3 regions of the Ruegeria sp. J8 genome follow, and region 3 is predicted to be linked to each of the others. Evidence: riboswitches for the same ligand, from Rfam matches in the RefSeq annotation. Region 3 holds a riboswitch; each other region holds the start of a gene.
The links. Region 3 has a riboswitch for cobalamin ahead of ACR0L1_RS12245 (DUF1636 family protein). Riboswitches for the same ligand answer to the same signal wherever they lie in the genome.

Region 1: another riboswitch for cobalamin. It lies ahead of ACR0L1_RS20685 (CbtB domain-containing protein); the one in region 3 lies ahead of ACR0L1_RS12245 (DUF1636 family protein).
Region 2: another riboswitch for cobalamin. It lies ahead of ACR0L1_RS06065 (DUF1636 family protein); the one in region 3 lies ahead of ACR0L1_RS12245 (DUF1636 family protein).

What each region holds. Positions count from the first base shown of each region.
Region 1 covers NZ_JBQFMR010000012.1:88,823-98,889, forward strand. The annotation lists gene ACR0L1_RS20650 (M23 family metallopeptidase) at 1-917, shown strand, start outside; gene ACR0L1_RS20655 (hypothetical protein) at 1,017-1,181, shown strand; gene ACR0L1_RS20660 (heavy metal translocating P-type ATPase) at 1,234-3,567, opposite strand; gene ACR0L1_RS20665 (hypothetical protein) at 3,757-4,029, shown strand; gene ACR0L1_RS20670 (L,D-transpeptidase) at 4,071-4,733, opposite strand; gene ACR0L1_RS20675 (hypothetical protein) at 5,131-5,634, opposite strand; gene ACR0L1_RS20680 (CbtA family protein) at 5,699-6,397, opposite strand; gene ACR0L1_RS20685 (CbtB domain-containing protein) at 6,402-6,572, opposite strand; cobalamin riboswitch at 6,607-6,822, opposite strand; gene ACR0L1_RS20690 (DUF1636 family protein) at 7,004-7,339, opposite strand; gene ACR0L1_RS20695 (transglutaminase-like cysteine peptidase) at 8,485-9,108, opposite strand; gene ACR0L1_RS20700 (MerR family transcriptional regulator) at 9,457-9,873, opposite strand; gene ACR0L1_RS20705 (hypothetical protein) at 10,019-10,067, shown strand, end outside.
Region 2 covers NZ_JBQFMR010000002.1:496,899-506,965, forward strand. The annotation lists gene ACR0L1_RS06040 (TIR domain-containing protein) at 1-138, shown strand, start outside; gene ACR0L1_RS06045 (caspase family protein) at 148-1,122, shown strand; gene ACR0L1_RS06050 (hypothetical protein) at 1,122-1,397, shown strand; gene ACR0L1_RS06055 (hypothetical protein) at 1,441-2,550, shown strand; gene ACR0L1_RS06060 (NAD(P)-dependent oxidoreductase) at 2,742-3,698, opposite strand; cobalamin riboswitch at 3,845-4,052, shown strand; gene ACR0L1_RS06065 (DUF1636 family protein) at 4,138-4,512, shown strand; gene cobW (cobalamin biosynthesis protein CobW) at 4,514-5,569, shown strand; gene cobN (cobaltochelatase subunit CobN) at 5,573-8,866, shown strand; gene ACR0L1_RS06080 (cobalamin biosynthesis protein CobG) at 8,863-9,984, shown strand; gene ACR0L1_RS06085 (precorrin-8X methylmutase) at 9,984-10,067, shown strand, end outside.
Region 3 covers NZ_JBQFMR010000005.1:83,786-93,852, forward strand. The annotation lists gene ACR0L1_RS12235 (acetate/propionate family kinase) at 1-478, opposite strand, end outside; gene ACR0L1_RS12240 (bifunctional enoyl-CoA hydratase/phosphate acetyltransferase) at 471-1,865, opposite strand; cobalamin riboswitch at 2,103-2,302, shown strand; gene ACR0L1_RS12245 (DUF1636 family protein) at 2,405-2,749, shown strand; gene ACR0L1_RS12250 (ABC transporter ATP-binding protein) at 2,746-3,552, shown strand; gene ACR0L1_RS12255 (ABC transporter substrate-binding protein) at 3,549-4,496, shown strand; gene ACR0L1_RS12260 (FecCD family ABC transporter permease) at 4,498-5,511, shown strand; gene ACR0L1_RS12265 (ferredoxin-type protein NapF) at 5,718-6,233, shown strand; gene ACR0L1_RS12270 (chaperone NapD) at 6,230-6,523, shown strand; gene napA (nitrate reductase catalytic subunit NapA) at 6,520-9,012, shown strand; gene napG (ferredoxin-type protein NapG) at 9,040-9,858, shown strand; gene napH (quinol dehydrogenase ferredoxin subunit NapH) at 9,855-10,067, shown strand, end outside.

The DNA of each region.
Region 1 (10,067 bases), on a different contig from region 3:
GGAGTGTGGAGCTCGCCGTGGAAGATGGCGTGAGAATTGAAGTGACACTTAGCGAGACGTTGTCCACGCGCGTGGTCTCACCGGAACCCGACACTGTCATTCTGGCCCGCAAAACAGAGATCGAAACTTCGATTTCAAATGCGCTGAGTAGCGCAAAGATCCCGGTTCGTTTTGCGGTGGATCTCGCTCAGATGCTGAGCGGGACAGTGGATTTTCGGAGGGACCTGACAGGTGGTGAAGCTCTCCGTCTTCTCTGGCGCGAAAAGAGCATCGATGGCGAGAGGGTGGGCCAGTCCGAGCTCATTTTTGCGGCGCTGGAAGTTGATGATCGGCTTTACGAAATAGCATGGCCAGACGACGACAACGGTCGCGCCACGATCTATGTTGATGGTGAACTTCTTCGTGTCTTTGCCCAACCCGTCGAAGGCGCGCGCCTGAGTTCAGTCTTTGGTCGGCGAAAACACCCGGTCTACGGCAATGTGCGGATGCATACAGGTGTCGATTTTGCTGCTGCACGCGGCACGCCGGTACATGCGACAGCTCCGGGCCGGGTATCCTATGTTGGTTGGCGCGGGGGGTATGGGCGTGTGGTGGAAATCGCTCATGGATCGGATACGGTCACGCGATATACGCATCTTAGCGCAACCGCCGATGGTCTGGCCAAAGGTCAGCGCGTGGAGGCTGGCGAGATGGTTGGCCGTGTCGGGTCGAGCGGCACCGCGACCGGCCCCAATCTTCATTATGAAGTATTGGTTGACGGGCGCCCAACGGACCCGCTTTCTGACGACCGACTTGCTGCCGCTGCGAACAACGAGGTTGAAAGCGAAGCAGCGCGAAAACGCTTAAGAAATGCTCGGGCACAGCTTGAGGAACAGCTGGGCAATACCGTCGCCAAAAAAAGCGAATCTAGTTCGTGAGAGTTTCTTAAAACGGCTTCAGGTGCGCGGCTATCAGTTAGCGGGTATGCGCACCTGAAGCGAACTGCACTGCAGAAGAACCAAATCAGAGGATGTAAGATGATGGCAATCGCGGGGGCCTTGGTTGGCGCCGTTTGGGGTGGGGTCCTGGCAAAGCGCCGGAATGGCAACAGCCTTGATATTCTTCAATACGCTACAGGATATGCCATCGCTTTTGGCCTGGTGGCGTTCTTTCTTTCGATCGCAGTTGTGCGCCTGATGTAACGCGCCAGTAAGCGAGGCGAAAGCCGGACACCTTGAAGTCCGGCTTCCACTCTTATGTGGTCGCAGCGCCTGTTCCGTGCGAGCCAAGGGTATTTGCCGCAGTCTGGGCGGTGTGATCTTCCGGAGCTTTCAGAAGCCGTAAGGCATTGGCCACGACCAGCAAGGACACTCCGACATCCGCGGCGATTGCACCCCACATGGATGCCAGCCCAAAACCCGTCAGAGTCACAAACAATGCTTTGGTCGCAAGTGAGAAGCCGATGTTCTGACGGATGATCGACATGGTTCGACGTGAATGGTCGATCAGCCAGGGTACTTTACCGATGTCGTCGGTCATTAGAGCAATATCTGCGGTCTCAATAGCAGCGTCGGACCCAACTGCACCCATCGCGACCGCATAATGTGCCCGAGCCATCGCAGGTGCATCGTTGACGCCATCGCCGATCATCGCAACCATCTCGTGTTGCTCTGCCAGTTCTTCGATCGCAGCGACCTTGTCTTCCGGCAGAAGCTGGGCCCGGACTTCGTCGATGCCGACTTCGGCTGCTACCGCTCTCGCGGTTTGTTCGTTGTCACCTGTCAGCATGATGATTGACTTCACGCCCTGCGCGTGAAGCCGGGCAACGATGTTCTTGGCTTCGGGGCGAATGCGGTCCCGCAGCTCAAGCAAACCGGTGACTCCGTTCTCATCCCCGACAACCACAAGTGTGCTTCCCGCGCTCTCGATCTGGTTGCTCAATTCGGCAGGAATGGACGCGCCAAAGCCCTTCTCTACAGCGAAGCGGTCAGAGCCAAGCCAGATATTTCCGCGCTCGGTGCGGCCCTCAAGACCCCGACCGGGAACGGTTCGGATATCTTCAGCCGCAGATATCGAAATGTCGGTCTGTTCTGCCCTGGTGAGAATGGCGCGGGCCAACGGGTGTGAAGATCGAACCTCAAGGCTGGCAGCGCTTGCCAACAGTTCCCGCTCGGATGCGCCGCCCAGCGGATAGACATTGGCCACTTCAGGCTCGCCCATGGTGATCGTGCCGGTCTTGTCCATGGCCAGTGCGGTAGTGCGCCCGGGGGCTTCGATATATGCACCGCCCTTAATCAGAACCCCGGCCCGGGCCGAAGCGGTCAAAGCCGCAACGATTGAAACCGGCGTGGAAATGACGAGTGCACAGGGGCAGGCGATAACCAGAAGAACAAGTGCATTGTAAAACCAAAAGCCCCACGATGCGCCAAATGCAAGCGGTGGGATCAGGGCGATGGCCACTGCAACGACCATAACGATGGGCGTATAGATCCGCGCAAATTTTGTTACCCACTGCTCAACCGGCGCACGGCGCGCATGAGCATCACCGACCATCCGGATGATCTTGGCAAGCACGGTATCGGACGCTGTTTTCGTCGCACGTATTTTGAGGGTGCCTTCACCATTGATTGTGCCGGCGTAGACCTCATCACCCAGCTCTTTGGGGATCAGTGCGCTTTCACCTGTGATTGGAGCCTGGTCAACGGCACCGGCCCCTTCGATGACTTCCCCGTCAAGTGGAATGCGATCCCCACCCCGAACGATGAAGCTGTCGCCGACAAAGACATCCGCCGCCGGGACCGTTGCCTCTGAGCCGTCAGCACGAACCAGCCGAACCGTCGGGGGGGCCAGATCAAGCAGCGCGGATACTGCGTTGCGAGCCCGTCCGACACTCCAGCTTTCCAGATAAAGAGAGAGCGAAAAGAAAAATGCTACAGTTGCCGCTTCAAAAAACTCACCCAGACCGATGGCACCAGCGACGGCAACAACCATCAAAAGGTTCATATCCGGCGAAAGGCGCTGCGCCGAAGACCAGGCCTTGGGGGCCACCAGCCAGACGCCAAACAAGATCGCGACCGCGAACAAAGTGGCCTCGGGCAAAGGCATCGGAACCTCACCATGTCCCGAAAACAGTCCAAGCGCTCCGCCCATGCCTGTTTCGAAGATGTGCCAGCCAAAGCCTGCCGCCCAAAAACCTCCGCTGAGTGTGGTGAACCGTCGCTGACGCGCAATATGCGCCGCCTGATCCAGGGCGGCATTTCCGTCATCCCAAGGTTTGGCGTTCATACCGGTGCAGGCAACCAGCAGCATGACGTCTTCGTCAGAAAGCTTGGCAGCACTTTCAAGAAGCGTCATTCGACTGTTGATGACATCAAAAGCGAGATGCTCTTCACCACCAACTTTCGGGCCGATAACCCGGTTCAGGATCACAACCTCTTCGGCGCAATCGAGGCCAGAGACCTGAAAGCTTCTACCGCCGTCAGGAATTGGACCGGCGGGGGCGATGGCGCCACACCCGCCACTACTGCATGCGTGGTGACCATGTTTGTTTTCGTGGCCATGGTCGTGGCTATGGGTATCGGATGACATGATCGGACCTCAAGAATCTCTATGGTCCTTTGTAAGTAGTTCCTACAGTAACTAGAGCTTCAATACCTTTCTGAATTTTTTAGCATCCGGGTTCCTTGCGCGTGATACCGACACTCCATTCCTTCTTGCGGGCTGGTCGCGTGGATGCAATCTAGTCGCAGAGGACGCAAAAAATTCTGGAACAGGTCAATGCAGAAACGGATCGCAATTACCATCACGTTAGTCTCGATTACTGCCGGTTGCTCAGCCCAGTTCACTGGGGCCAAAAGCAAAGCACTTGAACCAGGCAACGTGCCAGATTCAGTCGTTGCGCTGGCAGGGCCGGGGCAGGATCTGGCCACGGCACGCCTTTTGCCAGAAGACAATTGCTTCTGGTATGAGCACAGCGGACCTGTCGAGACGACATTGGTACCATTGCGCGCGACGAATGGCGCTCCGATCTGCGCCGCGCGAGACGCCTGATAAAAAAGAGGGCGACGACGTCCACCTACGCTGCCCAAAATTTATGAGCGGGCTGTGACGCTATCTTCGGCCGAGTATAAATATGCGGTCGAGCCGATTCTTACATGTGGGTAGAGATCATTGATATGGGCCATGATCATTCTAACACATCCAGAACTTGCGCGACCACCGATGCTTCTAGGCTGAGGCGTGCCGTGAATTCTGAGATATGTATCTCGATTTCCAACGTATAGATAAAGGGCTCGAGAGCCGAGAGCATTACTTGGCCCGGGTTCCATACCATCCCGAAATTCCGCGTATTCGGGGTTGCGCTCGATCATTGAAGCCGTTGGCGTCCAATGTGGCCACTCGACCTTGCGCCGGATAGCATAGGTTCCGGGCTCGTAAAGGTTCCCTCGCGCGATCGCAACGCCATAGCGCATTGCGGTCCCGCCTTCCTCGATATGGTAAAGATAGCGCGCGACCGCATCGACATGGATGTCACCAGGAACCAAACCATCATTTGCTACGACACGTCGTGGTAAAAAACGGTCATGAACGCCCCATGGATTTGAGGTCGCTGGATCGTAATCAAATGGCGTGACCTGGCTGTCCCAATAGGTCTTTTGCGACGAGGTTGGCCATGTTTTGGCGATCAATGGACTGGCCGCAGACGCGGAAAACAGCGCAGTGGTTGATTGAATGAAATAGCGCCTTGTCAGCATAGATCTCAGCCTGGTTCACAAGTTCAATGTATTTGCATCGCATTTTCACGATCAAATTCGAGTCTTAAAGCCTCTAGCAGCTAGAGCTTCAAGAGGTTTCAGGTAACGCTTAGTTTATCCAGTCGATCAGGTGCGCGGTGGCGTGAACTCTGATTTGATCGAGTTTGCTTTGGACTGGGTCAAAAAAGCAATGGAAAGAACCGAAATGCCCATTGTAGTTGCTTCATGTTTTCGGTTTCCGACGATGCAAGCCAAAGGAACAAGACGGGAATTCGGCGCGGCTTTGCAACAGCTTATCTGTCCTTGGATACAGAGCGGCAAAAACCCGCGCGCACGCTGTACTTGCCGCTTAGACCCGCTGAATCCGCGTAGTTGTCTTCTCAGCCAGGAATGTCAATCAGGAGTCATCGCCGTCAGGCTGCACGGTCACTTTGGCCTCCACGGGCACACCCTCAACCATCAGAGGGCTGTGGCTGTTGCCATTGAGAGAAACTTTTACTTCAACATCGCCATCGGGGAGCGACGGAAGGTGTAACCAATTGGCATAAAGGCGGCCCAGCTTTTCGCCGTTGATATAAACATGCGCGTGACCTTCGCCTGGAACGTCAGCCGTGGAGGCATTTTCCGGAGCAAAGCGAAAGTTCTGCGGTGTCACACGCAGATTCCAGCCCGCCATAGGATCCTTAATCATCTGGATCGCCACACTGGGGGCGTCGCTGTCGGCAGGCAGATTAGTGGCAGCGGAGTGGTCGTGCGCTGCCATCTCCATGTTGCCGCCGTGTTGGGCCGGGTCAGTATGGTCATGGCTCTCAAAGGTGCTACCGCTGCTGGCGGCAATCACAAAGCCAGCACCGCCGCCAAAGACAAGTCCGATGGCAAAGAGAGCAAGAGAACGGGACATCTTGTCATCCTCAATAAAAAAAACCCGCCGGTGTAACCAGCGGGGTAGCAATGGAGGAGCGCGATCAGACTGCAGCGCCTGCGCGCTTGCCTTCTGTCTGCCAGAAGTGGCCGGTGAAACTGCCTAAGAGTGCCCAGGCGGCCATGCCGATGCCGAAGGCCCGGGCAGCAAAAAGCGCCCCGATCTCGGTCGGAACCGGCCCAGAGAAACTCTCAGGCTCAGGGGCCCCGATAATATGCGGTACCATTAGCAGCACGGCCGCAATCAGGTAGCTTACCAGGTTACCTCCAAAGGCAATCAGCCACATGGCTACGCCGGCTGCGGCAACGGTGACCGTCCACCAGATCTGACGCACTCCCACATCTGCTGCCGCTACGCCGGGAACTTCTGGAGCCAGTGACAAGCCAGGAGCAAAGTGGAAGGCGACAAAGCCCGCAAGACCCCAAAGCAGGCCGGTGCGGCCGTTGATCTCATGCCCCTGACGTTCGGCTACTGACATCAGCGCCGCCAGGACTAGCGCATAGCCGGTGTAGGTAAGCATGGTGAAGATAATGCTGAGACCATCGCGCATCGGCTCGGCGAACATGCCGGGCAGGTCGGGATGCGCAGTTACGGGATCAGCGCCAAAATGCACCAGGTCGCCGCCCTCATAGAGCTCGGCGTGAAGTAGCACTGGCTGCACGAAATACAACTGCAGAAGGGCGGCAATCAGCCCCGCTGCTGCACCAGCGAACAAGCCGCTGGTCAGAATACGACTGAACATTGTTTTAGTGGCAGGGGAAGCCAGTTGCGTGGCGCACATCATGAGCCGCGTCATGCAGGCCAGAAGCCTGAACATGGCCAGTCACGGTAATGATCCCTAGACCCAGAACCACGGCGAATACTGCAGGCAGAAAGGATGCGCCAGCGGCGGATGCCTTGATCGTTTTTGTCGTCATTTTAATCCTCCTCGCCGTCACACCCGACGGCATATGTTGTGTCCATCCTACGGCCGGTCTCCTGACTCGCAGGTCACAGCAGACTTCCCCCTTCCCAGCGCCATTACGCCAGTGGTATTGGAAGGCCGCTCGCCGCTCACAGTCGCGGGGGCGGTCAAGGCTTCAGTGCGGTAGTTTGGTGCACCGTCCTCATTCCCGTTTCAGTCCCAGTGCGTAGGCACCTTTGGACACCGTAGAAGCCTTTATTGTTCCATAGTGCTTTGTTCCGTCAAGTACGAAAGCGACATCATAGTATTCTGCAGCGGTCAATCTTAGGTAATGGCAGGCTTGGTTTAGATTTTAGCCGTTCAGTGCAGAAGGCTAAGTCGAAAAACACAAACTGTAAGCTGAAAACTCGACACCGGAGCTTTGGTCGGCAAGTTGCATGTTGGCTATCTTTTTTGTGCCGGTATACGTGCAATCGCCTTGAAACGTAGCTTACCTAGCTTCCTGGCGTCAGCGAAGTCGCCGTCAGTACTGTCCTCATACATCCGCATGAAGATCATTATGTCCGGAAGATCGACAACCGTAACCTCACCGAAAAGATAGGCGGTCTTGCCGCTTTGTCGCACCGCCAACGTCTGTGGTCGGTGACAACCGGACATGCAATCCACTTGCTGCAACTCGGCTTGCACCCCCGATGCCTCCAGCGTTGCGGCTAATTGATCATAAAGGGTGGAATCCGCGTCGCGGCAGGTTCTGCAAAGCGTGAGGTTAGGTAGGCACATGCGTCAGGCTGATCCTTGATCGAGAACTTCCATCTGAGATTTCATATTTGCTGGTCGGTTGTTAGCTCAGTTTCAATACGTGTTTTGACTCTAAGTCTGGAAAAGAGTCCATACTCAGGCAGGAAGGACACATGAGCCCTAGCCCTCGAAAACTTTGCAAATACACCGAGTGCGAGACGGGGATTTGGCAGGGCGAAGAAGCAACCATCAGACGAAAAAATTTTTAAGTTTCTACGTGAGACTGAGCTGAAGCAGGTGGTAGGCGATGAAGTGGAAACAGCTCACGCGAAACATCTTTGTTCTTCAATAATCTGAAACAGCATTGCCTCCGGGATCGGCTCGCCATGACACGCCTATTTTCAGGTCCGCGCGCACCGCGCCTCCCAAGGCGAATTCCGAGACGCGACAGGTTCTTGTTGCGCGTAACTAGGTTCGTTCTATCGTCAATTACAGTCTAGATCCGGGACATATAGCGGGGTTCGTGCTTGATGGTTACCTTTCGGTTACCACGACCGATCATGGGACTGAATGCGTAGCGACAACCGACGACATTCAAAAGGAAGTACGCTGATGCGAAACGCCTCGGCATTAACAACTTTTCTGTCTGCGTCACTACAACCGAGGATCGCCCATGCCGCCATCGGTTCTCGCCGCAACCCGGTGTGATGGGTGTTGTGATAACGGCATATCTCCGGGTGCAGCCAGTCTTCGAACTCCTCCAATGTCATCGACGCAGTGCCGGAGCCGTCGCATTTCCCCTTATCCTTGGGGGATAATTGCGTTCTTCCCTAAAGTAGATGAACGGCCTCCATGGTCGTCCTAATCAGGCGTTCGATATCTTCGCCGTAACGCGCTCGACCCGGTGGCCTTTACTTGACGGAGATACTCCAATCTGAGCGGGTCAAATGGAAGGTTTCGCTGCGGAAACGCGCCCATTGTCTACGTGTATGGCTTGCGGAATCCCAACAGTAGGCCAATACGACACCTCCGAGATATCTGGCGCGCGGATCGAATTCGTTCACACGCAATGGTGCAAACACAAGCAGATGGACGAGTCGGACTGAGCATCGAAACTCAACTATGCGCCCAGAACAATGCAGGTCGTGACATCAATTGCGAGAGGCAACCAATGTCTACCCAATGGTTTAGCCGCTAGAAACCTGTACCCAACGATCAGGGTGAATCGGGTCCTGTATTCGTAGGAAAAGATACCTTGTTTCCTTCCACGTTTTGATCCTGTTGGTAACATTGTCCAGAACCAAATCGCCTTCACTCGAGCGATAGACTAGAACAGCATGGCCATTGCGATTGGTGTCCAAGACGGTCGCGATTAGTAGCTTCGTAGGATCCACACCGTTCTGCACAAGTTCAAACTTCTTTTGCAAAGCGAAGTCTTCGCAATCTCCTGACCCTTGCGTCGGCAGTGTCCAGTATTCCTTTGTCCCGTATTGGCTTTGATCCGAAACGGCACGGATTCTCCGATTGACGCGCGTGTTGATCGTTTTAACGATCTGATTTTCTTGTGCCACGGACAGACCAGAACTACGAGCGCTCGCGCACGCCCAAGAGTAATCTTTGCATAGTGTTTTGGCACCGGATGGCGCTTCAATCTTTCTGTCAAGACCGATCGAGGGAAGCTCAGAGGCTTGTAATGTAGCGGCAGACACAAAAAAGCTGCATATAAAACAGATCATTGGGAGATAACCCAGCAGGTTTTTCGATAACATTCTCTGAACTAACGTGGGATTTGTCATATCTGCCTTCTCCATGCTCGTTCCTCGAAGGTATCCAAACTTCCGGGGCCAATGTATTTTATTCCAAGCCTTCATGTGCCTTGAGGCATTGCAACTGCTTCTTAGCCTCTAGGGGTAAAGCGGCAAAAATTTGCAGATTCTTTGGTATTTCTTCCTTAGTTGACAGCATCAGAGCATCCACGCCATCACCAGTCCGGCATAGCTAACAGCGCGAACTAGAGGGTAAGCTGATCGCAATTCTCTCATTCAACAAAAATACAACACAGATCGGCCGTCATCGCTTAAGGTTACGAAATACTGGGACAATGAAGCCGCTCCTCCCCAAACTGAGACAGGCAGTTTCGGTTTTTCCGGGCGCTGCAATTAGTGACCGCTAATGACATCTTTGACGACAGGCTCGTTGAGCAACGCCGTTAGCAGGGGGCATGCTGCTCCTTCAGTACAGGTCTGCACAAGTTCTACCAATGCTTGCTCCAGCCGTTGGAGAGCGGCGATCTTTGACCTGACCTTGTCGAGATGTTTTGTTGCGACGTCTTCGGCGTCACGACAGGCTTGCTCCGGCGCTTTGGACAATTCGCGAAGTGCGCATGCATCCTGAATAGTGAAGCCAAGATCGCGGCAGCGTTTGATGAATCTGAGCTCGGATATTTCCCGTTCCGTGTAAGCGCGGCGCCCCGAGGCGGTTCGACCGGTTTTCTCGACTATGCCTTCCCGTTCGTAGTAGCGGATCGTCTCGACCGACAGGCCGGTCAATCTCGCCACTTCGCCAATCGCAATCATGTGATGACCTTTCCCTTGAACCTGTAGCCACTACAGGATGCATATTGTCGGTCATGATGTCGAATTTCGCAAACCGCACGAAGCAAAAATCGAGGAAGCCGAACCGGCTTCCGCTCAAGATCGTCAAAGTCGGAGAAAGCAGACTATGAGCAAGTTTGTAGGGGCGAGTTTTCTTGGATCGTTTACCGCATTTG
Region 2 (10,067 bases), on a different contig from region 3:
GAAATCCTGTGCGCTCGAGAAGAGAGAAAACCTGTATTGGGTATTTGGTCTAGGAAGGGAGACCGCACCAACATCGAAGGACTGAATACGCGGGTTTGGACGTGGGACAATATCACTGCATTCATTAATAAGATATGAGGCTTATCAATGAGAAAGGCACTGATAGTAGGCATTGACTACTATACAAAGATAAATGGTCTTTTTGGCTGCGTGAATGACGCACATAGCGTCAAGGCCATGCTGGATCGGGACGCGAACGGGTCAGTCAATTTTCATACTAAGATCCTTGCCTCAACGGGTCCCAACCAAGAGGTTTCCCGAAGCGAACTCAAGGCGGCCGTAAAGGAGTTGTTCCAAGACAAGCATGAAGTCGCTTTGTTGTTCTTCGCTGGTCATGGCTACATTGAATCAACAGGCGGTTATCTGTGTACGTCTGAGTGTGAAAGTGGCGATGACGGATTGTCCTTGGGCGAAGTAATGACCTTGGCCAACCAATCGCCTTCGGAAAACAAAATCATAGTACTAGATAGTTGCCACAGCGGTGTTGCATCCTCAAACCCGCTGGCACCGGTTTCAGAAATAGGAGAAGGAATCACAGTTTTGGCTGCGTCCACGGCAGACCAGTACGCAAGTGAGGAGAATGGATCCGGTATATTCACGACGCTTTTCGTAGATGCTTTGAGCGGGTCTGCCGCTAACCTAGTAGGTGATGTGACGCCTGGAAGCATTTACGCCCACATTGATCAATCTTTAGGCGCATGGGCGCAACGCCCGGTGTTTAAAACCAACGTCAGGCAATTTGTGTCTTTAAGGAAGGTCCAGCCACCTATCGCACTGAATGAGTTGTTGAAACTTGTCGAGTTCTTCCCAGTGGCAGGTCACGAGTTTCAGCTTGATCCTAGTTACGAGCCACACCGAAGCGGCAATGAAGACGCCAGTATTCCGGAACCTGATCACGACAACACCGAGATATTCGGCATTCTGCAAAACTACAACCGTGTGAACCTTGTCGTGCCTGTGGGTACTCGCCACATGTGGAATGCTGCTATGGAAAGCAAGTCCTGTACACTAACCGCATTGGGCGAACACTACCGCCGATTAGTTGAAAATGGTATGATCTGATGATTAACCAAGGCGAAATCGAGAAACGCCTAGAAAGCATCATTGAACTGCTCGCAGACATTGAGCATCAAAGATGGGCGCACTGGCAAAGACATCTTCACAACGAATGTGAACATCGTGAAGACGGCTCCCTCGTGATCCCTGCAAACCTTGCAAAAAAGTGGGAGCGCCAGTTAAACACACCGTATGCCGATTTGTCGCCTAACGAAAAAGCAAGCGACATAGAGCAGGTGCGAAAATACCTTCCCTCGATCCTAGCAGCACTCAAAACCTAACTGCATTGCCCAACAAGTCGCGACAATCGCCCGAGGCCAATAGATGACGCAGGTGACCGAACTACTTCGCCCTTCTGACGGATCCAGTTTTTATATACATTTCACAGGTGGTTTCCGCGCAGGAAAACTGTCCGATGACCAGTGGCGAATTGAACCAATCGTAATCCAAGGAAAACCAAGCGCCGTAGGGCCGCTGCCGCTCGTTGAAGTGCAAAATCTCGCCAATACCAGCAAACTTCAACCCGTTGCTCTCCATAGCATGGACTGGATGGACGGTACCTATAACTCATCATGGGTACCAATTCTGCCCGAAAGGTCCAATCACTCTCCAAGCCCATCTGACTTGTGGAGCAACATTGCAAGCAACATGATGGGTAAGCGAACCAATTTGCTTTTTGAGGCAGAGCCGCAGCCGACAAAGGAACAAATTGTCAAATCGCTAGACGAACGAGCGCCAGTCGAAGCGCTATCTCGTTATATCAGCATGAGCTTGCGCAGTATGGACACCAGCGTGGAGCAGATAGCCGAGTATTACCACGAGCAACTTGTCAATCACATTTCATCTGGGCGAGTGAACGGCGAAAGGTCTGACAACACTTTGTCCCAAACGCTTTTTGCGCATATTCATTCTTTCTTTCTGCACCTCGGTTCAGCGCGAGATTATCTTGCCACGATAATTTCCCACCGAATTGGCTTTAACCATGAAAAGGCTGACTCGATGGCGAAACTTGTGAATGGACTAAGAAGCGATAGCCTACCCAATGATCCGCTTCTGAATTTGCTGATCACGGCAGGTGACATCGCGTCCAATCCTGAAAAACCTGGGAAATTCACGATCGCTGGGTGGATGAAAGAGGTTACCGAATTGAGAAACAGGTTGGTTCATCGACGACCCTATGGATCTCGGTTCAACGAACGCTTTGGATGGGTTAGCGCAGCATCCAAAGACGCAGGCTTGTACAGGTATTTCCGTCCTATCGACGTCGTTGGCAACGGGCACCAAGACGTGTTTGATGTACTGTCTAGACATTATTCGCGCTTTAACCAGCTGATGTTTGCCGCCGCCAAAGCATCCGGCGACGACACTTCGATGACGCACATCACTGACAAGGATATTTTGTCGTTAAAAGTTCGCGGCGGTGGTACTTCATAAGGCTCACTTCGCAACGACTTCAACTCCACACAACTCCAAACCACACAAGCGGAGGATAATTGACGGCTATACCGGAGGATATATACGAACTAATTATTTGATTTTAATGCTTAATTATTTCTTCCTCCGATTCCGGTACTCGCCTCCACTCTCTCTACAAAACAGACTATTCCACTGACGCGCGGCTTGCGTCATTCGGCCCCACGCCCCTGAGGGATGACCTCGTATCCGGGCTCTTCCGGTTCGTCGTCCTCCATCTCGGGCGGAAAACCGGAGGCTGTGATGTCTAGACCGGTTGCATCCTCCAGACGTCGGATGATGTTGGGAGACAATTCACGCTCGCCATAGCGGGCAATTCCGTCCTCGAAAATCTGGATCATGACCGGGTTGATCTCCAGCGGTACACCGGCGCGGTCAGCGACGTCCTGAAACAGCCCGATATCCTTTTTCACAAGGTCCATCGTAAAGGAAATGTCGCGTGATCCGTTCAGGATCACCTGGCTTTCGGTCTCATGCACAAAGGAAGTACCTGATGAAATCTTGATCGCCTCATAAGTCGTGTTCAGGTCCATCCCGGCGGCCTTGGCGGTCACGAGCGCTTCGGCGCAGGTAATCAGGTTTGCCGTCGCCAGGTAGTTAGTCAGCACCTTAAGCACCGAGGCCGAGCCCAACTCGCCCGTGTGCAGCACGCGGCGGCCCATCGTGGTCAGAAAGGGTAGGATACGTTCGAACGTCGCGCGGTCGCAGCCCGCGAAGATCGAGATATTGCCCGTCGCCGCCCTATGGCACCCGCCCGAGACGGGGCAGTCTACTGCCGCCCCTCCGCGTTCGATGACCTGCGCACCCAGCCGCTTGACCTCGGCCTCGTCGGTGGTGGACATCTCCATCCAGATCTTGCCGGGGCCGACCTCGGGCAGCATCTCCTGCATCACGGCGTCCGAGGCAGCAGGCGATGGCAGACAGGTGATCACCGCGTCGCAATCGCGCATCAGCTGGGCCGGGCTTTCGGCGGCCTTGGCCCCCTGCGCCACGAAGCCCGCGACCAGATCAGGGTTCAGATCGTGCACCGTCAGGTCGATCCCGTTGCGCAGCAAAGACCCGGACAGTTTGCCGCCCACATTGCCCAGTCCGATAAAGCCCACTCTCATGCGACACGTCTCCCTGTTTGCGCCGTTTCGGTCATGGCAGCACGGGGTTGCGGGCTTCGTCATGCCGCCCAGCGACGCTTACAGGTCGCTTTTCCACCGTTGCTTCACAGATGCTTGCGACTCGCTTGACAAGCCCCTGCCCGGTGCCGCATGTCCGATCCGTTGGTGTCCTCTGCACGAGGATGAAAAGGGAATGCGTCAACGGATCATCCGCCAAACGCAGCCGCCCCCGCGACCGTGACCGGAGAGGGTGCCCAAGCCACTGGCCAAACAGGCCGGGAAGGCGGGACATCCGACAGGGCAATTGCCCTGACATCCGCAAGCCGGGAGACCTGCCAGCACCCGCGATTGAAACCGGACGGGGTGTTCCGGTGTCGGGTCAAATGCGACCCGCTTGAAACCCCGTCCCCCACGATGAGGATTTGGGGGGATGAGAGACATGACCGAGACCGCTCCGGTCGAGCTGCTGGTTTGCACCACCTGCCGCCGCGGCCTACCTGTTGAAGATGACGCAGACCGCCCCGGCACGTTGTTGCACAAGGCGCTGGAACAGGCCGATCTGCCCGAAGGCGTAACGCTGAGAGCCGTCGAATGCCTGTCGAATTGCGATCAGGGCTGTTCCATCGTTCTGCGCGGCGGACCCGAGCGCTGGACCTTTGTTTATGAGAACCTGAACGAGGTCGATCATGTCGACGTGATCGTCGACGGCGCGACCAAGTATCTGGCCACCGAAGACGGCTTGGTCAAATGGCGCGAGCGCCCCGAACATTTCCGCAAAAACTGCGCCTCGCGCATTCCCCCGATTGGAGCCTGACATGTCCACCCTCGAAAAACTCCCCGTTACTGTGATCACCGGCTTTCTGGGCTCGGGTAAAACCACGCTGGTGCGGCACCTGATGCAGAACCCGCAGGGCAAGCGTCTGGCCGTTGTGGTTAATGAATTCGGCGATGTCGGCGTGGATGGCGATATCCTGAAGTCCTGCGCCATTCCCGATTGCCCGGCGGAAAACATCATGGAACTGGCCAATGGCTGCATTTGCTGCACCGTGGCCGATGATTTCATCCCCACGATCGAGGCGCTGATGGCGCTGGAGCCGCGCCCCGAGCATATCCTGATCGAAACCTCGGGCCTTGCGCTGCCGAAACCGCTTCTGAAAGCGTTCGACTGGCCCGATATCCGCTCGAAAATTACCGTGGATGGCGTGATCGCGCTGGCCGATGCCGAGGCGGTGGCCGCTGGTCGGTTCGCGCCGAATGTCGAGGCAGTGGATGCCCAGCGCATGGCCGACGATTCCATCGACCATGAAACCCCTCTGTCCGAAGTGTTCGAAGATCAGATCTCCTGCGCCGATATCATCCTTCTGACCAAGCCTGATCTGGCCGGCCCCGAAGGTGTCGCCAAAGCCAAAGAGATCATCGCCGCCGAGGCCCCGCGTCCTCTGCCCGTGGTCGAAGTGGCCGAAGGTGTGGTGGACGTGCGCGTCGTGTTGGGTCTTGAGGCCGCCGCCGAGGATGACATGGATGCGCGGCCTTCGCATCATGACGGTCATCACGATCACGAGCATGATGATTTCGAAAGCATCATCGTCGAATTGCCGGATCAAACCGACCCGCTGGATCTGGTTGCAAAGATCGAACGCCTGGCGACCGAGCTGAACATCCTGCGCGTCAAAGGCTATGCCGCTGTTCAGGGCAAGCCAATGCGCCTGCTGGTTCAAGCCGTCGGCGCGCGTGTGCGTCACCAGTATGACCGTCCGTGGGAGCCCGGCGAAGAGCGCCGCTCGCGTCTGGTGGTGATCGCCGAGCATGACGATATCAAAGAGGCTGAAATCCGCGACATCCTCGCGGGCGTCACCGAGGCTGCCGAGTAAACCATGCACGTCGTCTTCCGCGAAAGCCACGGGTTAGAGGAATCCGAAACCCCAACCGATCTGGGCCAGAGCCCGGCGGATTTGGTGGTGCTGTCGTTCTCGGACAGCGACCTTGGTGCTTTCGCGGCAGGCTGGCATCGCGGTGGCGGGCCTGACGGTCGGATGCCGACCCTGCGACTGGCCAATCTGACGGCGCTGAAACACCCTCTGTCCGTTGACACCTATGTGGAACAGACGTTGGAGGGCGCTAAAGGCATCCTGATCCGTCTGATCGGCGGAGTGCCCTATTGGTCCTACGGACTGCAGCAGGTTCTATCGCTTGCGCAGACTAAAGGGATTGCTGTGGCCGTGCTGCCCGCCGACGGGCGCGAGGATACGCGACTGGATGAGTATTCCACCCTGCCCGTCTCCACCCTGCGCCGCTTAGCGCACCTGTGTGACACCGGCGGCGAGGTTGCAGCACAAGCCGCTTTGGCACAGATGGCACTGGCAGCGGGGCTCTATGCGGGTCCGGTGATGGGGGCTAAATCCCTGCCCGACTGCGGCGCATGGTGCCCCGATCGCGGAGTGATTCCGGCGGAACAGGCGTTTTCCGGTGACTCAAAACGCGTCGTGGTCAGTTTCTACCGCGCTTACCTGACCTCGGCCGACACAGCCCCCGTGGCCGCCCTGATCCGTAGCCTGCGCGCGCGCGGCTTTCAGGCCGTGGGCCTGTTCGCCCCTTCCCTGAAAGTGCCATCCGCCGCCGACTGGCTGCGCGACACCATCGTATCGCTGGCCCCGTCCGCGATCATCAACGCCACGTCCTTCTCGGGCAAAAGCGCGTCGGGTACCTCGCCTTTGGACGCTGCAAATGTGCCCGTCTTCCAGGTCGCACTGGCCACTTCGCGCCGCAAGGCCTGGGCCGAGGCGGAACGCGGCCTCTCCCCCGCCGACCTCGCCATGCATGTGGTGCTGCCCGAGGTGGACGGGCGGATTTCAGCGGGCATCGCCTCGTTCAAGGAGCCGGGCAAACGCGACCCGCATCTGGAATATTCCCGCTTTGCCCACCGGGCCGAGGAGGAACGGATCGAGGCCATCCTTGACCGTGTGACCGGCTGGCTGAACTTGCAAGGCAAACCCAAATCCGATCAGGTGCCCGCGCTGGTTCTGTCCACCTATCCCGGCAAAGACTGGCAGATGGCCCATGCGGTGGGCCTCGACGCGCTGGCCTCGGCTGAGGCGATGCTGTCCGACCTGCAAGCCGGGGGCTATGATACCGCCCCTGCCAAACCAATCGCTGATACGCTGCTGAACGCCCGGATCGCATGGCCGCTGGCCGAGTATCAGGCCGCGCTTGCGGACCTGCCCGAACAGCTGCGCACCGACTTGCATACGGTTTGGGGCGCTCCCGAGGATGACCCCGCTTACACCGATGGTGCCTTTCACTTCACCGCCCTGCGTCGGGGCAAGGCTCTGGTCGCCTTGCAACCTGAACGCGGCACGCCCGAGTTACGCGATGACGACTATCATGACCTGTCGCGCACCCCGCGCCACAGCTATGTCGCCTTTTACCTTTGGCTGCGTAAAAGCTTGAATGCCGATGCGCTGATCCACATCGGAGCCCATGGCACGTTGGAATGGCTGCCCGGCAAATCCGTGGCGCTCTCAGCCGGTTGCTGGCCCGAGGCGCTGATCCGCGACCTGCCAGTGATCTACCCCTTCATCGTCAATGACCCCGGCGAGGCGGCGCAAGCCAAGCGCCGGATCGGCGCGGTCACGCTGGGCCACATCCCGCCCGCTTTGAAAGAAAGCGGTACACCGGATCGGATGGTACGGCTGGAGTCTCTGCTGGACGAATTCTCGAACGCCGATGGTCTGGACCCCAAGCGCCGCGACCGTTTGCAAGAGGATATCCGGAATGAGGCTCAGGCCATCGGGCTGGAAAGCGATCTGGGTCTGGATCAGGCCACCTGCACCGCCGAGGCGATCACCCGCATCGACCGCTTTGTCTGTGACATCAAGGAAAGCCAGTTCGGCGACGGGCTGCACATATTTGGCCGGGTGCCAGAAGTGACCGGCAATTTCGACCCCGCGCCTTCCGCCCAGTCTGAACGCAACGCCCTAATCGACGCACTAGCCGGAAAGCGGATCGAGGCCGGGCCATCCGGTTCGCCCTATCGTGGCCGCTCGGACGTACTGCCTACCGGACGGAACCTCTATACCACCGACCCGCGATCCTTGCCCACGCGCGCGGCTTATAGCCAAGGCGTGAAACTGGCCGAAGAACTGGTGCGGCGTCACCTGCAAGAGGAAGGCGACTATCCCAAAGGGCTGATCGTTGACCTCTGGGGCTCGGCCACTATGCGCACGGCGGGTGAGGAATTCGCCATGGCGCTGCACCTGCTGGGCGTCAAACCCGTCTGGGACAAGGGGTCAGAGCGGGTCTCAGGCATCGAGGTTCTGCCCATCACCGACCTCAGCCGCCCGCGTCTGGATGTGACGCTGCGGGTCTCGGGCCTGTTCCGCGACGTTTTTCCGACGCTATCGGCGCTATACGGTCAGGCGATCCGGGCCTTGTCGGCGCGCGATGAGGCGGCCGACTGGAACCCCTATGCCGGTCAGGAACCCGCCGCCCGCGTCTATGGCCCAGCCCCCGGCAGCTATGGCGTGAACATGACACAATTGTCCGAAATTTACACCGACGAGGCGCGCGTGCAGGCGGGTGCGGCATGGCTGGACGCCAGCTCTTATGCCTTGGAAGGCGAGCATGTCGCGCAGGACAAGGACGGCATCACCCAGCGCGTCGCCAACGCCGACAGTTTCGTCCACCTGCAGGATTTGACCGAGACCGACCTGCTACTGGCCAATGATTACGCCACGCATGAAGCCGGATTTGCCGCCGCCAAAAAAATCACAGGCGGCTCGGCGCAGCTCTATCATCTGGACAACACCAACCCCGCCACCCCACGCGCGCGGACCCTGCCCGAAGAAATCAGCCGCGTGGTCCACGCCCGCGCCGCCAATCCGGGTTGGATCGCCGGGATGCAGCGCCACGGGTTCCGGGGCGCGGCCGAGATCGCCGCGACGCTGGATCACATGGCCTCATTCGCGCATCTATCTGGCACAGTCGCGCCGCACCTTTTCGACCTTTACCACGATGCCACGCTGGGCGACGCTGAGGTCGACGCCTTTCTGGCCGAGGCCAACCCTAAAGCGCATCAGGCCATGCAGGACCGGTTCCGCGCTTTGCTTGAGGCGGGGCTTTGGAACACACGCCGCAACTCGATTCGCGCCGATCTGGAGGGGCTGGGATGAGCGCTCCCATCGTCCAGGGCTGGTGCCCCGGCGCGCACCGTCCGATGATGTCGGGCGATGGGCTGGTGGTCCGGGTTCGGCCGCGGCTGGCCCGTCTGACAGCTGAGCAGATCATGGGTCTGTGCGATCTGGCGGAACACTTCGGCAATGGCACCATCGACCTGACCAACCGCGCCAACCTGCAGCTGCGGGGTGTGGCCGAGGCGGATCATCAATCCCTGCTGGCCGAACTGGCCGCGCTGGACCTGCTGGACGCCGAGCTGGGGATCGAGGTGCGCCGCAACATTCTGGTCTCACCTCTGTACCAAGCCGGAGACCTGACCGCTCGGCTGGCGCAAGAGCTTATTGACCGGCTGGCCGAACTGCCCGCCCTGCCCGCCAAGTTCGGCTTTGCCATCGATACTGGACCTGAGCGCCTGCTGGCGGGGGATTCAGCCGACATCCGGCTGGAAATAAGCCCTGAGGGTTTGATCTTGCGTGCCAATGGGGCAAACACCGGACGTTTGGTCCAGGAATCGGAAGCCATCGACCTGCTGATCGCCTTGGCCGCATGGTTCTCCCAAAACTACACGCCTGAGAGCAGGCGCATGGCCCGCGTGGTCGCGGACTTGCCGCCGGAGTGGCAGGGCGTGGCTCCGGGACCAGTTGGCGCGCCGCTGCAACCCGGTGCTTGCGATCAGGGGACGCTCTATGGTGCGGCCTTCGGACAATTGCCTGCGCGCGCCCTGAAAGACCTGATCGCGCAAAGCGGGGCCGAGGCGCTGCGTGTCACCCCATGGCGCTTGATCCTGTTGGAAGTCGGGGCGGCGATACCCGCCCCAGCCTTTGTCACAGATGGCACCAACCCGCTTATGACGACCGACGCCTGCCCCGGCGCGCCATATTGCCCGCAGGCGCAGGTGGAAACCCGCGACATCGCGCGCCTGCTTGCCGCGCGTATCAATGGCAGCCTGCATGTCTCGGGCTGCGCCAAAGGATGCGCGCGCATGAGCCTGGCCGATGTGACGCTGATAGGCAATGCCGGACGATTTGATCTTGTCAAACAGGGCCGCGCGGGGGATGAGCCCTGCCAGACCGGCCTGACCGAAGAAACACTGATGAATATGGACTTCACCTGATGCCCTATACTTATGAAACCGATGGCGCGGCGATCTACAAAGAAAGCTTTGCCACCATCCGGTCCGAGGCTGATCTGGCCCGT
Region 3 (10,067 bases):
CGTTGACCCAAGGGTGTGTCCGATGGAACGCCGTGTCAAAGCAGGCGATCTGCGCCGTGTCCGAGAAGGCCGCGCTGGCTGCGCGTATCCCTGCAAGACTATAGGGCTGATGCAGCGGCGCGAAAGGTATGAACCCAGACAACGTCTCGACAACCGAGGCGTCAATGCGCACCGGCTCGGAATAAACAGTGCCCCCGTGGACGACGCGGTGCCCGATGGCACGTACATGGATGTCCGGCAGGTATTCCCGCGCCATTTCCAGAAAGGCGTGGATCGCCTCGTCATGGCTTTTGGTGTTGGTCAAAGGACGGTCGATCGAGCGTCCTCCAGCGGATTGGGCCAGCAAACGTGGTGCGTCGCCCAAACGTTCGATCTGGCCACGCCAGCGCATACTGGGGCGATTGCCCTCAACCAGCTCATAAAGCGCGAATTTCAGGGAAGAAGACCCGGCGTTCAGCGCCACAACATGATCAGCCATGGATTTTACCCTTGTTTGCATGCGCATGAAGCGCGGCTACAGCACAGGATGCCAATCGCGAGGCATCATCATCGGATCGTGACGTCAAAATGATGGGAACGGCCGCACCGATCACGACCCCTGCCGCCTCGGCATGAGAGATGAAGGTCAACTGTTTTGCCACCATATTCCCGGCCTCAATATTAGGCGCGACCAGAATATCGGCAGCACCGGCAACCTCTGACGTGATCCCTTTGGTACGGGCGGCGTTCAGATCAACCGCATTGTCCATCGCCAGCGGCCCATCGACCAACCCGCCGGTGATCTGACCGCGCTCGGCCATTTTCGACAGCAAGGCCGCATCGACCGATGACGGCATATGCGGGTTGATCGTCTCAACCGCCGACAACACGCCGACCTTGGGCTGTTCGATTCCCAAAGAATGTGCCAGGTGAATCGCGTTTTGCACGATATCCGCCTTGGTTTCCAAATCAGGCGCAATATTCACCGCCGCATCCGTCACCATGATCGGGCGCGACATGCCCGGAACATCCATTACGAACACATGTGACAGTCGCCGCCCTGTGCGCAGCCCTTTTTCACGACGCAAAACCGCGTGCAGCAACTCATCGGTATGCAGATACCCCTTCATCAGGGTCTGCGCGCGTCCGTCGACTACAAGATCCACGGCACGGTGCGCGGCGATGCCGTGGCTGCGGGCCTCGACAATTTCGATGCCAGACAAGTCGGCCCCCAGCTCAGCGGCAGCAGCGGCGATTTTATCGGGGTCCCCGACGAGGATCGGCGAAATAATATGATTGGCATGTCCCAGCAACGCGCCGCTCAGAGAGTTGGGCTCTTCTGGCGCAACAACGGCGGTTGGCATCGGCTCTAGTGGGCGCGCTTTTTCCAACAGCGCGTCGAAATGGCGGTGCCGCTGCACGATCAGGCCAGGGACCTCGACCGAGTCGAACTCCATATGCGTCGAAGGCGGTGTGACCTGAACGGTGCCGCTGAGAACCAGAGCATTGTCAACGACCCGTCGCACTTCGGCTGAGCAGAGCAGATCACCATCGTCGCGCTTTTCCTCAACAGCGACAAAGGCAGTCAGTTCTTCACCCGCAAGCACCGGGAGGTGGAAGGCCAAATCCGCGCGGCGAGTCTGCGTTCCGGCGCCGGGCATGTAGTTTCCCAGCACGGCTGCGACCAGACCGGCGGGCCACAGCGCGGGTGCGACGGCTTCGGCAAGGCCGTCGCCATCCCCGTCATAGGTTGCCAGATGCAGCGGATTGTGATCGCCCGAGGCCGAGGCAAAAGCATAAAGGTCGTCAACCGTGCACAAGCGGGTCAGTTGTGCCGCGTCGCCAACCTTGAGCTGCTCGAAGGTTTTATTTTCCTGGATTTTCATAGCGTGCCAACTTTGGTTTTTCGGACGTCTTACCGACTTGGGTCGCGGGTTTAATTGATGCAGGTCAGTTCGGGGTCACAATAGTACGTCCAGCACCCTTGAGCCCGCAAAACGTAGCCTCGGCTTTCAAATTTTGCTGCGTCGCAGCATAACTGATTGCCCACTGAGCAGCAATATCCTTTGCGCTGTCTTCACCGGAACGTTGCGGAATCCATATTGACCCATGCTCTGATCTGAGGCAGTGACGCTACGATGGTTCCCGATGCTGCACGCGCGGGATGAAAAGGGAATACGGTAAGGTGCAGACCAAATCCGTAACTGCCCCCGCAACTGTAGGCGGTGAGCGACGCCAATATCCCACTGGCCGGATCAGGTCGGGAAGGGTGGCCAAGCACAGACCCGCGAGTCAGGAGACCTGCCATCTCAAACGCAACCAAACCGGGGCGGGGTGTCCTGGAAAGAGGCTCAATGTCACATCGACTCGATGTCATCAGAACCGTTCCTCTCCCTGCCCGTCTGGCATGCAGGTGGGGCGGAGCATGACGGATCATGTGGTGCTGATCTGCACGACCTGCCAAGGGGCAGAGGCGGCGCTATCGATTGCCGAGGCCCTGCGCGAGCGCCTGCCCGAGGGCTACGGCACACGGATGATCGAGTGTATGGCCGGTTGCGATCACCCGCTGACCGTTGGATTTCAGGCGGGTGCGAAGGCACAATATCTGTTTGGCGAAATTCAAACCTCGGCCGATATCGACGCTTTGGCCGCTTTCGCGCGGCAATACCAAAACAGTTCCACAGGTTGGACCAAGGCAACGGATCGCCCCGAGGCGCTGTTGCACAAGACCTTGTCGCGGATGCCGCCCTTGGCTACGGGGGCCACATGACCGAACATGCGTTCCTTCAGGTCAACGGCGTCGGTTATCACGCCTATCACGGCGAAGTTCTGCTTCAGGACATCACCTTTGCGCTTCACGAAGGCGCGGTTCTGGCCATCGCTGGGCCCAACGGCGCAGGCAAGACAACGCTGATGAACCTTCTATGCGGGTCCGAGCATCCTTCGGACGGCAATGTACTGTTCAAGGGGCGAAATTTGCGCAGCATGTCAGCGACCGAGCGTGCGCGGATGATCGCTGTTGTCAGCCAGCAGGAATATCCCGACGGGCGGCTCTCCTTGCGCGAGTATGTAGCGCTGGGACAGATCCCGATCCGGTCCGACCGCTCGGCCGAGGCCCATGCCGCCGATCTTGCGCGAATTTTGGACCTGACCAGCCTGAACGATCTGGCCGACAAGCGCATGGCGGTTCTGTCGGGCGGGGAACGGCAGCGCGCCCATATCGCGCGGGCATTGGCACAAAACCCGGCACTGCTGTTTCTGGACGAGCCCACCAACCATCTGGACCCGGACGCCAAGGGGCGGATGTTGTCACTGGTGGCCGGGCTGGGGATCACAGTGGTGATGATCGTCCACGATCTGGTCATGATCCCGGAATTTGCGACGCATGTCGCGCTGATGAAATCCACCCGTCTTACCGGGTTCGGACCTGTGGCCGACGTGCTCACCACCGACCGCGTGCGTGACACGTTCGGCGTAGATTACCTGTTTTTCCAGCACGAGGGCCGCTTGATCCCGGCGCTGGACATCCGAAAAACCTCAGTTTCCAATCCTGTTAGGAGCATTTCCGAATGAAACACATCTTGTCCGTGGCGCTGGTTACAGCCATGGCGGGCGGTGCCGCCGCGCATGAAGTTACCGTCGACAATTGCGGCGAACCGCTGGTGTTTGAAACCCAGCCCGAGCGTCTGGTCGTGCATGACATGAACATGACCGACATGGCCTTTGCACTGGGTCTACAAGACAAGATCGTCGGCCTGACCGGGATTACCGGCTGGTACAAAACCAGCCCCGAGTTCGACTCGCTGCGCGGCGATATCCCGGAACTGGCCCCGAAATATCCGACGGTCGAGAACCTGGTGGCCGTTGAACCCGACCTGTTCTTTGCCGGTTGGTACTACGGAATGCGGCCCGGTGGTGATGTGACACCGGAAACGCTGGCGCCCTTCGGGATCAAGACTATGATCCTGTCGGAAAGCTGCGTTCACCTGCATAAGGACCGCCCAAAGGCCAGCATGGACCTGCTGTTTGACGATGTCCTGCGTCTGGGCAAGGTCATGCATGTTGAAGACAAGGCCGAAGCGTTGGTTTCAGGCTGGAAAGACGAGCTGGCCGCGATTGAGGCGAAAACCGCCGATCTGCCGAAACCGCGCGTGTTCCTGCTGGACGGGCCCGCTGATGCGCCCTTCACCGCCGGAAAATACGCCATCCCAGATGCGATGATTGCCGCTGCGGGCGGTCAGAACGTGACCCATGACATGGATACAAGCTGGGGCCGTAGCTCTTGGGAGGCCGTCGCCGCCGCGAACCCCGAGTTCCTGGTGCTGTTGGACTATCAAACCGGAAATGGCGCGGCGGATACGTTCAAATTCCTGCAAGAGCACCCGGTGATGTCGCAAACCGATGCGGTCAAAAACGAGCGCTGGATCGGTCTGCGGTACGAAGAACTGACGCCGGGACCCGCGAACATTCAGGCGATCTCGAAAATGGCACAGGCCATGCATAAGGGCCTGAACTAATTTGGGCCGTCTGGGGCTGACACTTTTGGTGGGGGCGGTCATTCTGGCCGCCCTTCTTCTGGTTTCAACAATCTACGGAACCACATCCATCCCTCTGTCCGATACATTCAAGGCCATATTGCTGGGCACAGGCCTTGTGGATGGAGACGTGTCGCCCCTGCACCGTATCGTCTTTGACCTGCGCCTGCCCCGCGCGCTGTTTGCGGCCGTGATCGGCGCTGGTTTGGGGATTGTCGGCGTTGTCTTGCAGACAACCACGCGGAACGATCTGGCCGACCCGTTTCTGTTCGGGCTGTCTTCGGGCGCTGCAGCGGGTGCTGTGTTCGTCATCACCGTAACCGGGGACATTCTGGGGTTCTGGACCTTGCCGCTGGCGGCGTTTTGCGGAGGGCTGGTGGCCTCTGGCATCGTGCTGGCTTTAGTACACGGATTGCGGACGAGCGCGCCTGAGAAATTGATCCTAGCCGGGCTTGCGGTGTCCTTCCTGTTCTCAGCCCTAACCAATTACCTGATTTTCGCAGGCGACAACCGTGCTGCCCATTCCGTCATCTTCTGGATGCTTGGCGGTTTGGGTCTGGCGCGATGGGAAACCTTCCCGCTGGTCTGCGCCGGGCTGGCGCTTATTCTGGCCTATGCCCTCTATCGTAGCCGCTGGCTGGATGCGCTGCTGACCGGAGATGTCACGGCAACAACACTGGGCGTTCCGGTTCAGTCGCTACGATTCAAAATGTTCTTTGTTGCTGCGCTCGCGACCGCCGTTTTTGTGTCGGTCGCCGGTGTGATCGGCTTTGTTGGCCTGATGGTTCCACATATTGCGCGCGGCATCGCTGGTCCTTTGCACAATCACCTTGTCCCGACGGCAGCCGTGGTTGGCGCGGTACTGCTGACCGGGTCCGATATCCTCAGCCGCCTGATGCTTGCCCCGCAAGAACTGCCGGTCGGAATTGTGACGACCTCACTGGGGTCAATTTTCGTTTTCATTCTGCTGCTCAGAACGGCGAAGCCCAAAAGATAAATTGGCTTGTCTTTGTCAGTCCCGACGCTTGCCGAGCTGTCAGCGCACCTGCAACAATTTGACAAAACAGATTTTTTGCATGCATATTTTTTTTAAGTTCCATGCAAAAACTGCCAAGAAATTGATCAATATCAAATCCGGCGCTGAACGAAGCCGTTAATCGGGAATAGCGACGAACAGAATCTAGCAAAGCCAGGTCTTTGAGAATGGGCCAAGTGACTACCCGGCGCGCCTTCCTGAGCGCGAGATTTCACGATGAGGACGGTGTGACAGCCAGACCTCCGGGATCGGTCGGGCCTGACTTTCTGAAGCACTGCACGAAATGCGGCGATTGCGCCTCGGCTTGTCCTGAGGACGTGATTGCAATCGCTGCGGACGGCTTTCCTGTTTTTCAACCCTCAGACAATCCCTGCACTTTTTGCGGCGAATGCGCCATTGCCTGCCCAACCCCTGCTTTGGATATCGACCTTGTGTCCAACTGGCCCTGGCGTGCCGCGCTAAAGCTGGACTCCTGCCTGTCGATGAATGGCGTCAGTTGCCGCCTCTGTCAGGACAATTGCGAAGAAAGCGCGATCCGGTTCTCGCTGCAAACCGGTGGTCGGGCCAAACCGACACTGGATGTGGCGGCCTGCACCGGCTGCGGGCTCTGCCCTACCGTTTGCCCGGCGGATGCCATCTCGCTGGACCACACCCCTCAACCCAAAATGGAAGCTGTGCAATGAACATCTGCGGTTGCCTTGCCCATGTCGCGCCCGACTACGCTACGGCTGCGGCGCAATCCCTGAGCGATACACCGGGTGTGGAAATCCACGCCCAGACCGAAGACGGCCGTTTCGTCGTCGTGGTCGAAGATACCCCTGAACGCCTTGCGTCCGAGACCATCATGGATCTGCACCAGATCCCCGGGGTCGTGTCTCTGACGTTGACCTATCACCATTTCGAGGACCTTGCAGAGACCCGCCCGCGTCCCGATGCCCTAAGCCAAACCACCAGCCGGAGGCTCACGCTATGACACATTCTGAATCACGCCGGACATTCCTCAAGGCCACTGCTGCCACAGCCACGGCCTCGGCCGCCGGTATTCCGCTGGCCACAGGCACGGCCGACGCTCAGGCGGCGACGCCGGATATCCGCTGGGACAAGGCCGCGTGCCGGTTCTGCGGAACGGGCTGTTCCGTTCTGGTTGGCACCAAGGAAGGTCGCGTCGTGGCCACTCAGGGCGACCCGGACGCGCCGGTGAACCGCGGCCTGAACTGTATCAAGGGCTATTTCCTGTCCAAGATCATGTATGGCAAAGACCGCCTGACCACTCCGTTGCTGCGCAAGACCAATGGCGAATACGACAAGAATGGCGAGTTCGAACCGGTCAGCTGGGACGAAGCCTTTGATGTCATGGCCGCTAAGTGGAAAGAGGCGCTGGCCAAGAAAGGCCCGACCAGCGTGGGCATGTTCGGCTCGGGTCAGTGGACGGTCTGGGAAGGCTATGCCGCCGCCAAGCTGATGAAAGCGGGCTTCCGCTCCAACAACATCGACCCCAACGCGCGCCATTGTATGGCTTCGGCTGTTGTTGGGTTCATGCGGACCTTCGGCATAGATGAGCCGATGGGCTGCTACGACGATTTCGAGCACGCAGACACATTCGTTCTGTGGGGTTCCAATATGGCCGAAATGCACCCCATCCTGTGGTCGCGCCTGACAGACACGCGTCTGACCAAACCGGGCAGCGAAGTTCATGTTCTGTCAACATTTGAACATCGTTCTTTCGAATTGGCGGACAATGGCATCGTGTTCAACCCACAGACCGATTTGGCGATCCTGAACTATATCGCCAACTACATCATTCAGAATGGCGCGGTGAACGAAGACTTCGTCAAAAAGCACGTAAACATCACCAAGACGGCAACCGATATCGGTTACGGCCTGCGCGACGAAAACCAACTTCAGCAAGACGCGGAAAACCCGAACTCGGGCAAAATGGAACCCATCAGCTTCGAAGAATATGCCAAAGCTGTTGAGCCTTACACTTTGGAATATGTATCTGAACTCTCAGGTGTTCCCGCTGACAAGCTTGAGAAACTTGCGAAACAATATGCGGATCCGAACCGGAAAGTCATGAGCCTTTGGACCATGGGTTTCAACCAGCATACGCGCGGTTCGTGGGTGAACTCGCTGATGTACAACGTCCACCTTTTGGTTGGCAAGATTTCCGAACCCGGCAACTCGCCCTTCTCGCTGACCGGCCAACCATCTGCCTGCGGCACCGCCCGAGAGGTTGGCACATTCGCCCACCGCCTGCCCGCGGACATGGTTGTCGCAAATGACGAGCACCGCGAGATTTGTGAAACCGCATGGAAAATTCCCGAAGGTACAATCCCGCCAAAACCGGGCTTCCACGCTGTTTTACAACACCGAATGCTGAAAGACGGTGTGCTGAACGCGTATTGGGTTCAGTGCAACAACAACATGCAAGCCGCCCCGAATATCAATGAGGAAGGGTATCCCGGTTATCGCAATCCTGAAAACTTCATCACAGTTTCAGATCCCTATCCAACCGTCACCGCAGTTTCAGCTGACCTGATCCTGCCAACGGCTATGTGGGTCGAGAAAGAAGGCGCATATGGCAACGCCGAGCGCCGCACTCAGTTCTGGCATCAACAGGTTAAAGCGCCGGGCGAGGCTAAATCCGACCTTTGGCAGCTAATGGAATTCTCGAAACGCTTCACCGTAGAAGAAGTCTGGGGCGAAGAGCTGCTGGCCAAGATGCCAGAGCATCGCGGCAAGACGATGTTCGAGGTTCTGTTCCAGAACGGGAATGTGGACAAATACCCGCTTTCTGAAACTGCCGAAGGTTTCGACAATGACGAAGCACAGCATTTTGGGTTTTACGTGCAGAAAGGATTGTTCGAAGAATACGCCGAATTCGGGCGCGGTCATGGGCACGATCTGGCACCGTTCGAAATGTACCATCAGGCACGCGGTATGCGTTGGCCGGTCGTGGACGGCAAAGAAACGCTTTATCGTTTCCGCGAAGGCTATGACCCCTATGTACCCGAAGGGGCCGACGTGAAATTCTATGGCCACAAGGACGGCAAGGCCAAAATTATCTTCGCGCCTTACGAACCTGCTGCTGAAGAGCCGGACAATGAATACGATTTGTGGCTCTGTACTGGTCGGGTTCTTGAACACTGGCATTCGGGTTCGATGACCCGCCGGGTTCCGGAATTGCACCGCGCCTTCCCGTCAGCTGTTGTTTTCATGCACCCCGACGACGCCCGGGATCGCGGTCTGCGGCGCGGTCAGGAAATTGTTTTGTCCACCCGCAGGGGCGAAGTGACCAGCCGGGTCGAAACCCGTGGGCGCAACAAGGTGCCACGTGGGCTGGTCTTCATGCCTTGGTTTGACGAGCACCAGCTGACTAACAAACTGACGCTGGATGCAACCTGCCCGCTGTCGAAGGAAACCGACTACAAGAAATGCGCCTGTAAGGTCGAGCGCGCATAAGAAACTGGCAAGGCAAAGGTAAGACCCATGTCTGGTGTTGGCACTCCCCTCTCGCCGCAGCGGCGCCGGTTCCTGCAGGACTCGGCGCGCGCCGCTGGCGGCTGCGTGGCGGCCGGGTCCTTGTTGGCCTGGCTGGCGCACGACGCGCGGGCTTTGCCAGCCGAGGCCTTGCGTCCCCCCGGTGCCTTGCCGGAACAAGACTTCCTGTCCGCCTGTATCCGTTGCGGTCTGTGCGTGCGGGATTGCCCCTATAACACTCTGAAGCTGGCCGAGCTTGGCGTCGATGCCGTCGCCACCGGCACACCCTATTTCACCGCGCGCGACGTGCCCTGTGAGATGTGCGACGACATTCCCTGTGTCGCCGCCTGCCCCACCGGGGCGCTGGACCCTGCGCTTGACAATATCGACGACGCCGATATGGGCGTGGCCGTTCTGGTCGATCAGGAAAACTGCCTGAACTTTCAGGGCCTGCGCTGCGATGTTTGCTACCGGGTCTGCCCGGTGATTGACGAAGCGATCACGCTTGAAACCGCGCACAACACCCGTTCTGGCCACCATGCGCTGTTCATCCCCACCGTTCATGCCAATCGCTGCACCGGCTGTGGCATGTGCGAGAAAAGCTGCGTTCTGCCAGTGGCAGCGATCAAGGTTCTGCCCGCCCGGCTGGCGCGCGGTTCCGGCGCCGATCACTATCGCAAAGGCTGGGAAGAGAAAGAGGCCAAGGGCGCACCAGTGGTCGAAGGCATCATCGACCTGCCCGACCGCCTGCCCGGTCCGGGTACCGACAATCTGGTCACGCCGGGCGGCTTTGCGCCGGAATACAATTTGCCGGGGGCTGGACAATGAGTGCACGCACACATCTCCCCGTCGGCCAAGAGGCAATCGAAGCCAAAGGCTGGTTAGGTGCGCACAAATACCTGTTGCTGCGCCGAGCCTCACAGTTGTTCTTTCTAGTCCTGTTCTTGCTGGGCCCATGGTTCGGCATCTGGATCGTTCAAGGCACGCTGGCCGGGTCGCTGACCCTTGGCGTGTTGCCGCTGACCGACCCATTTGTT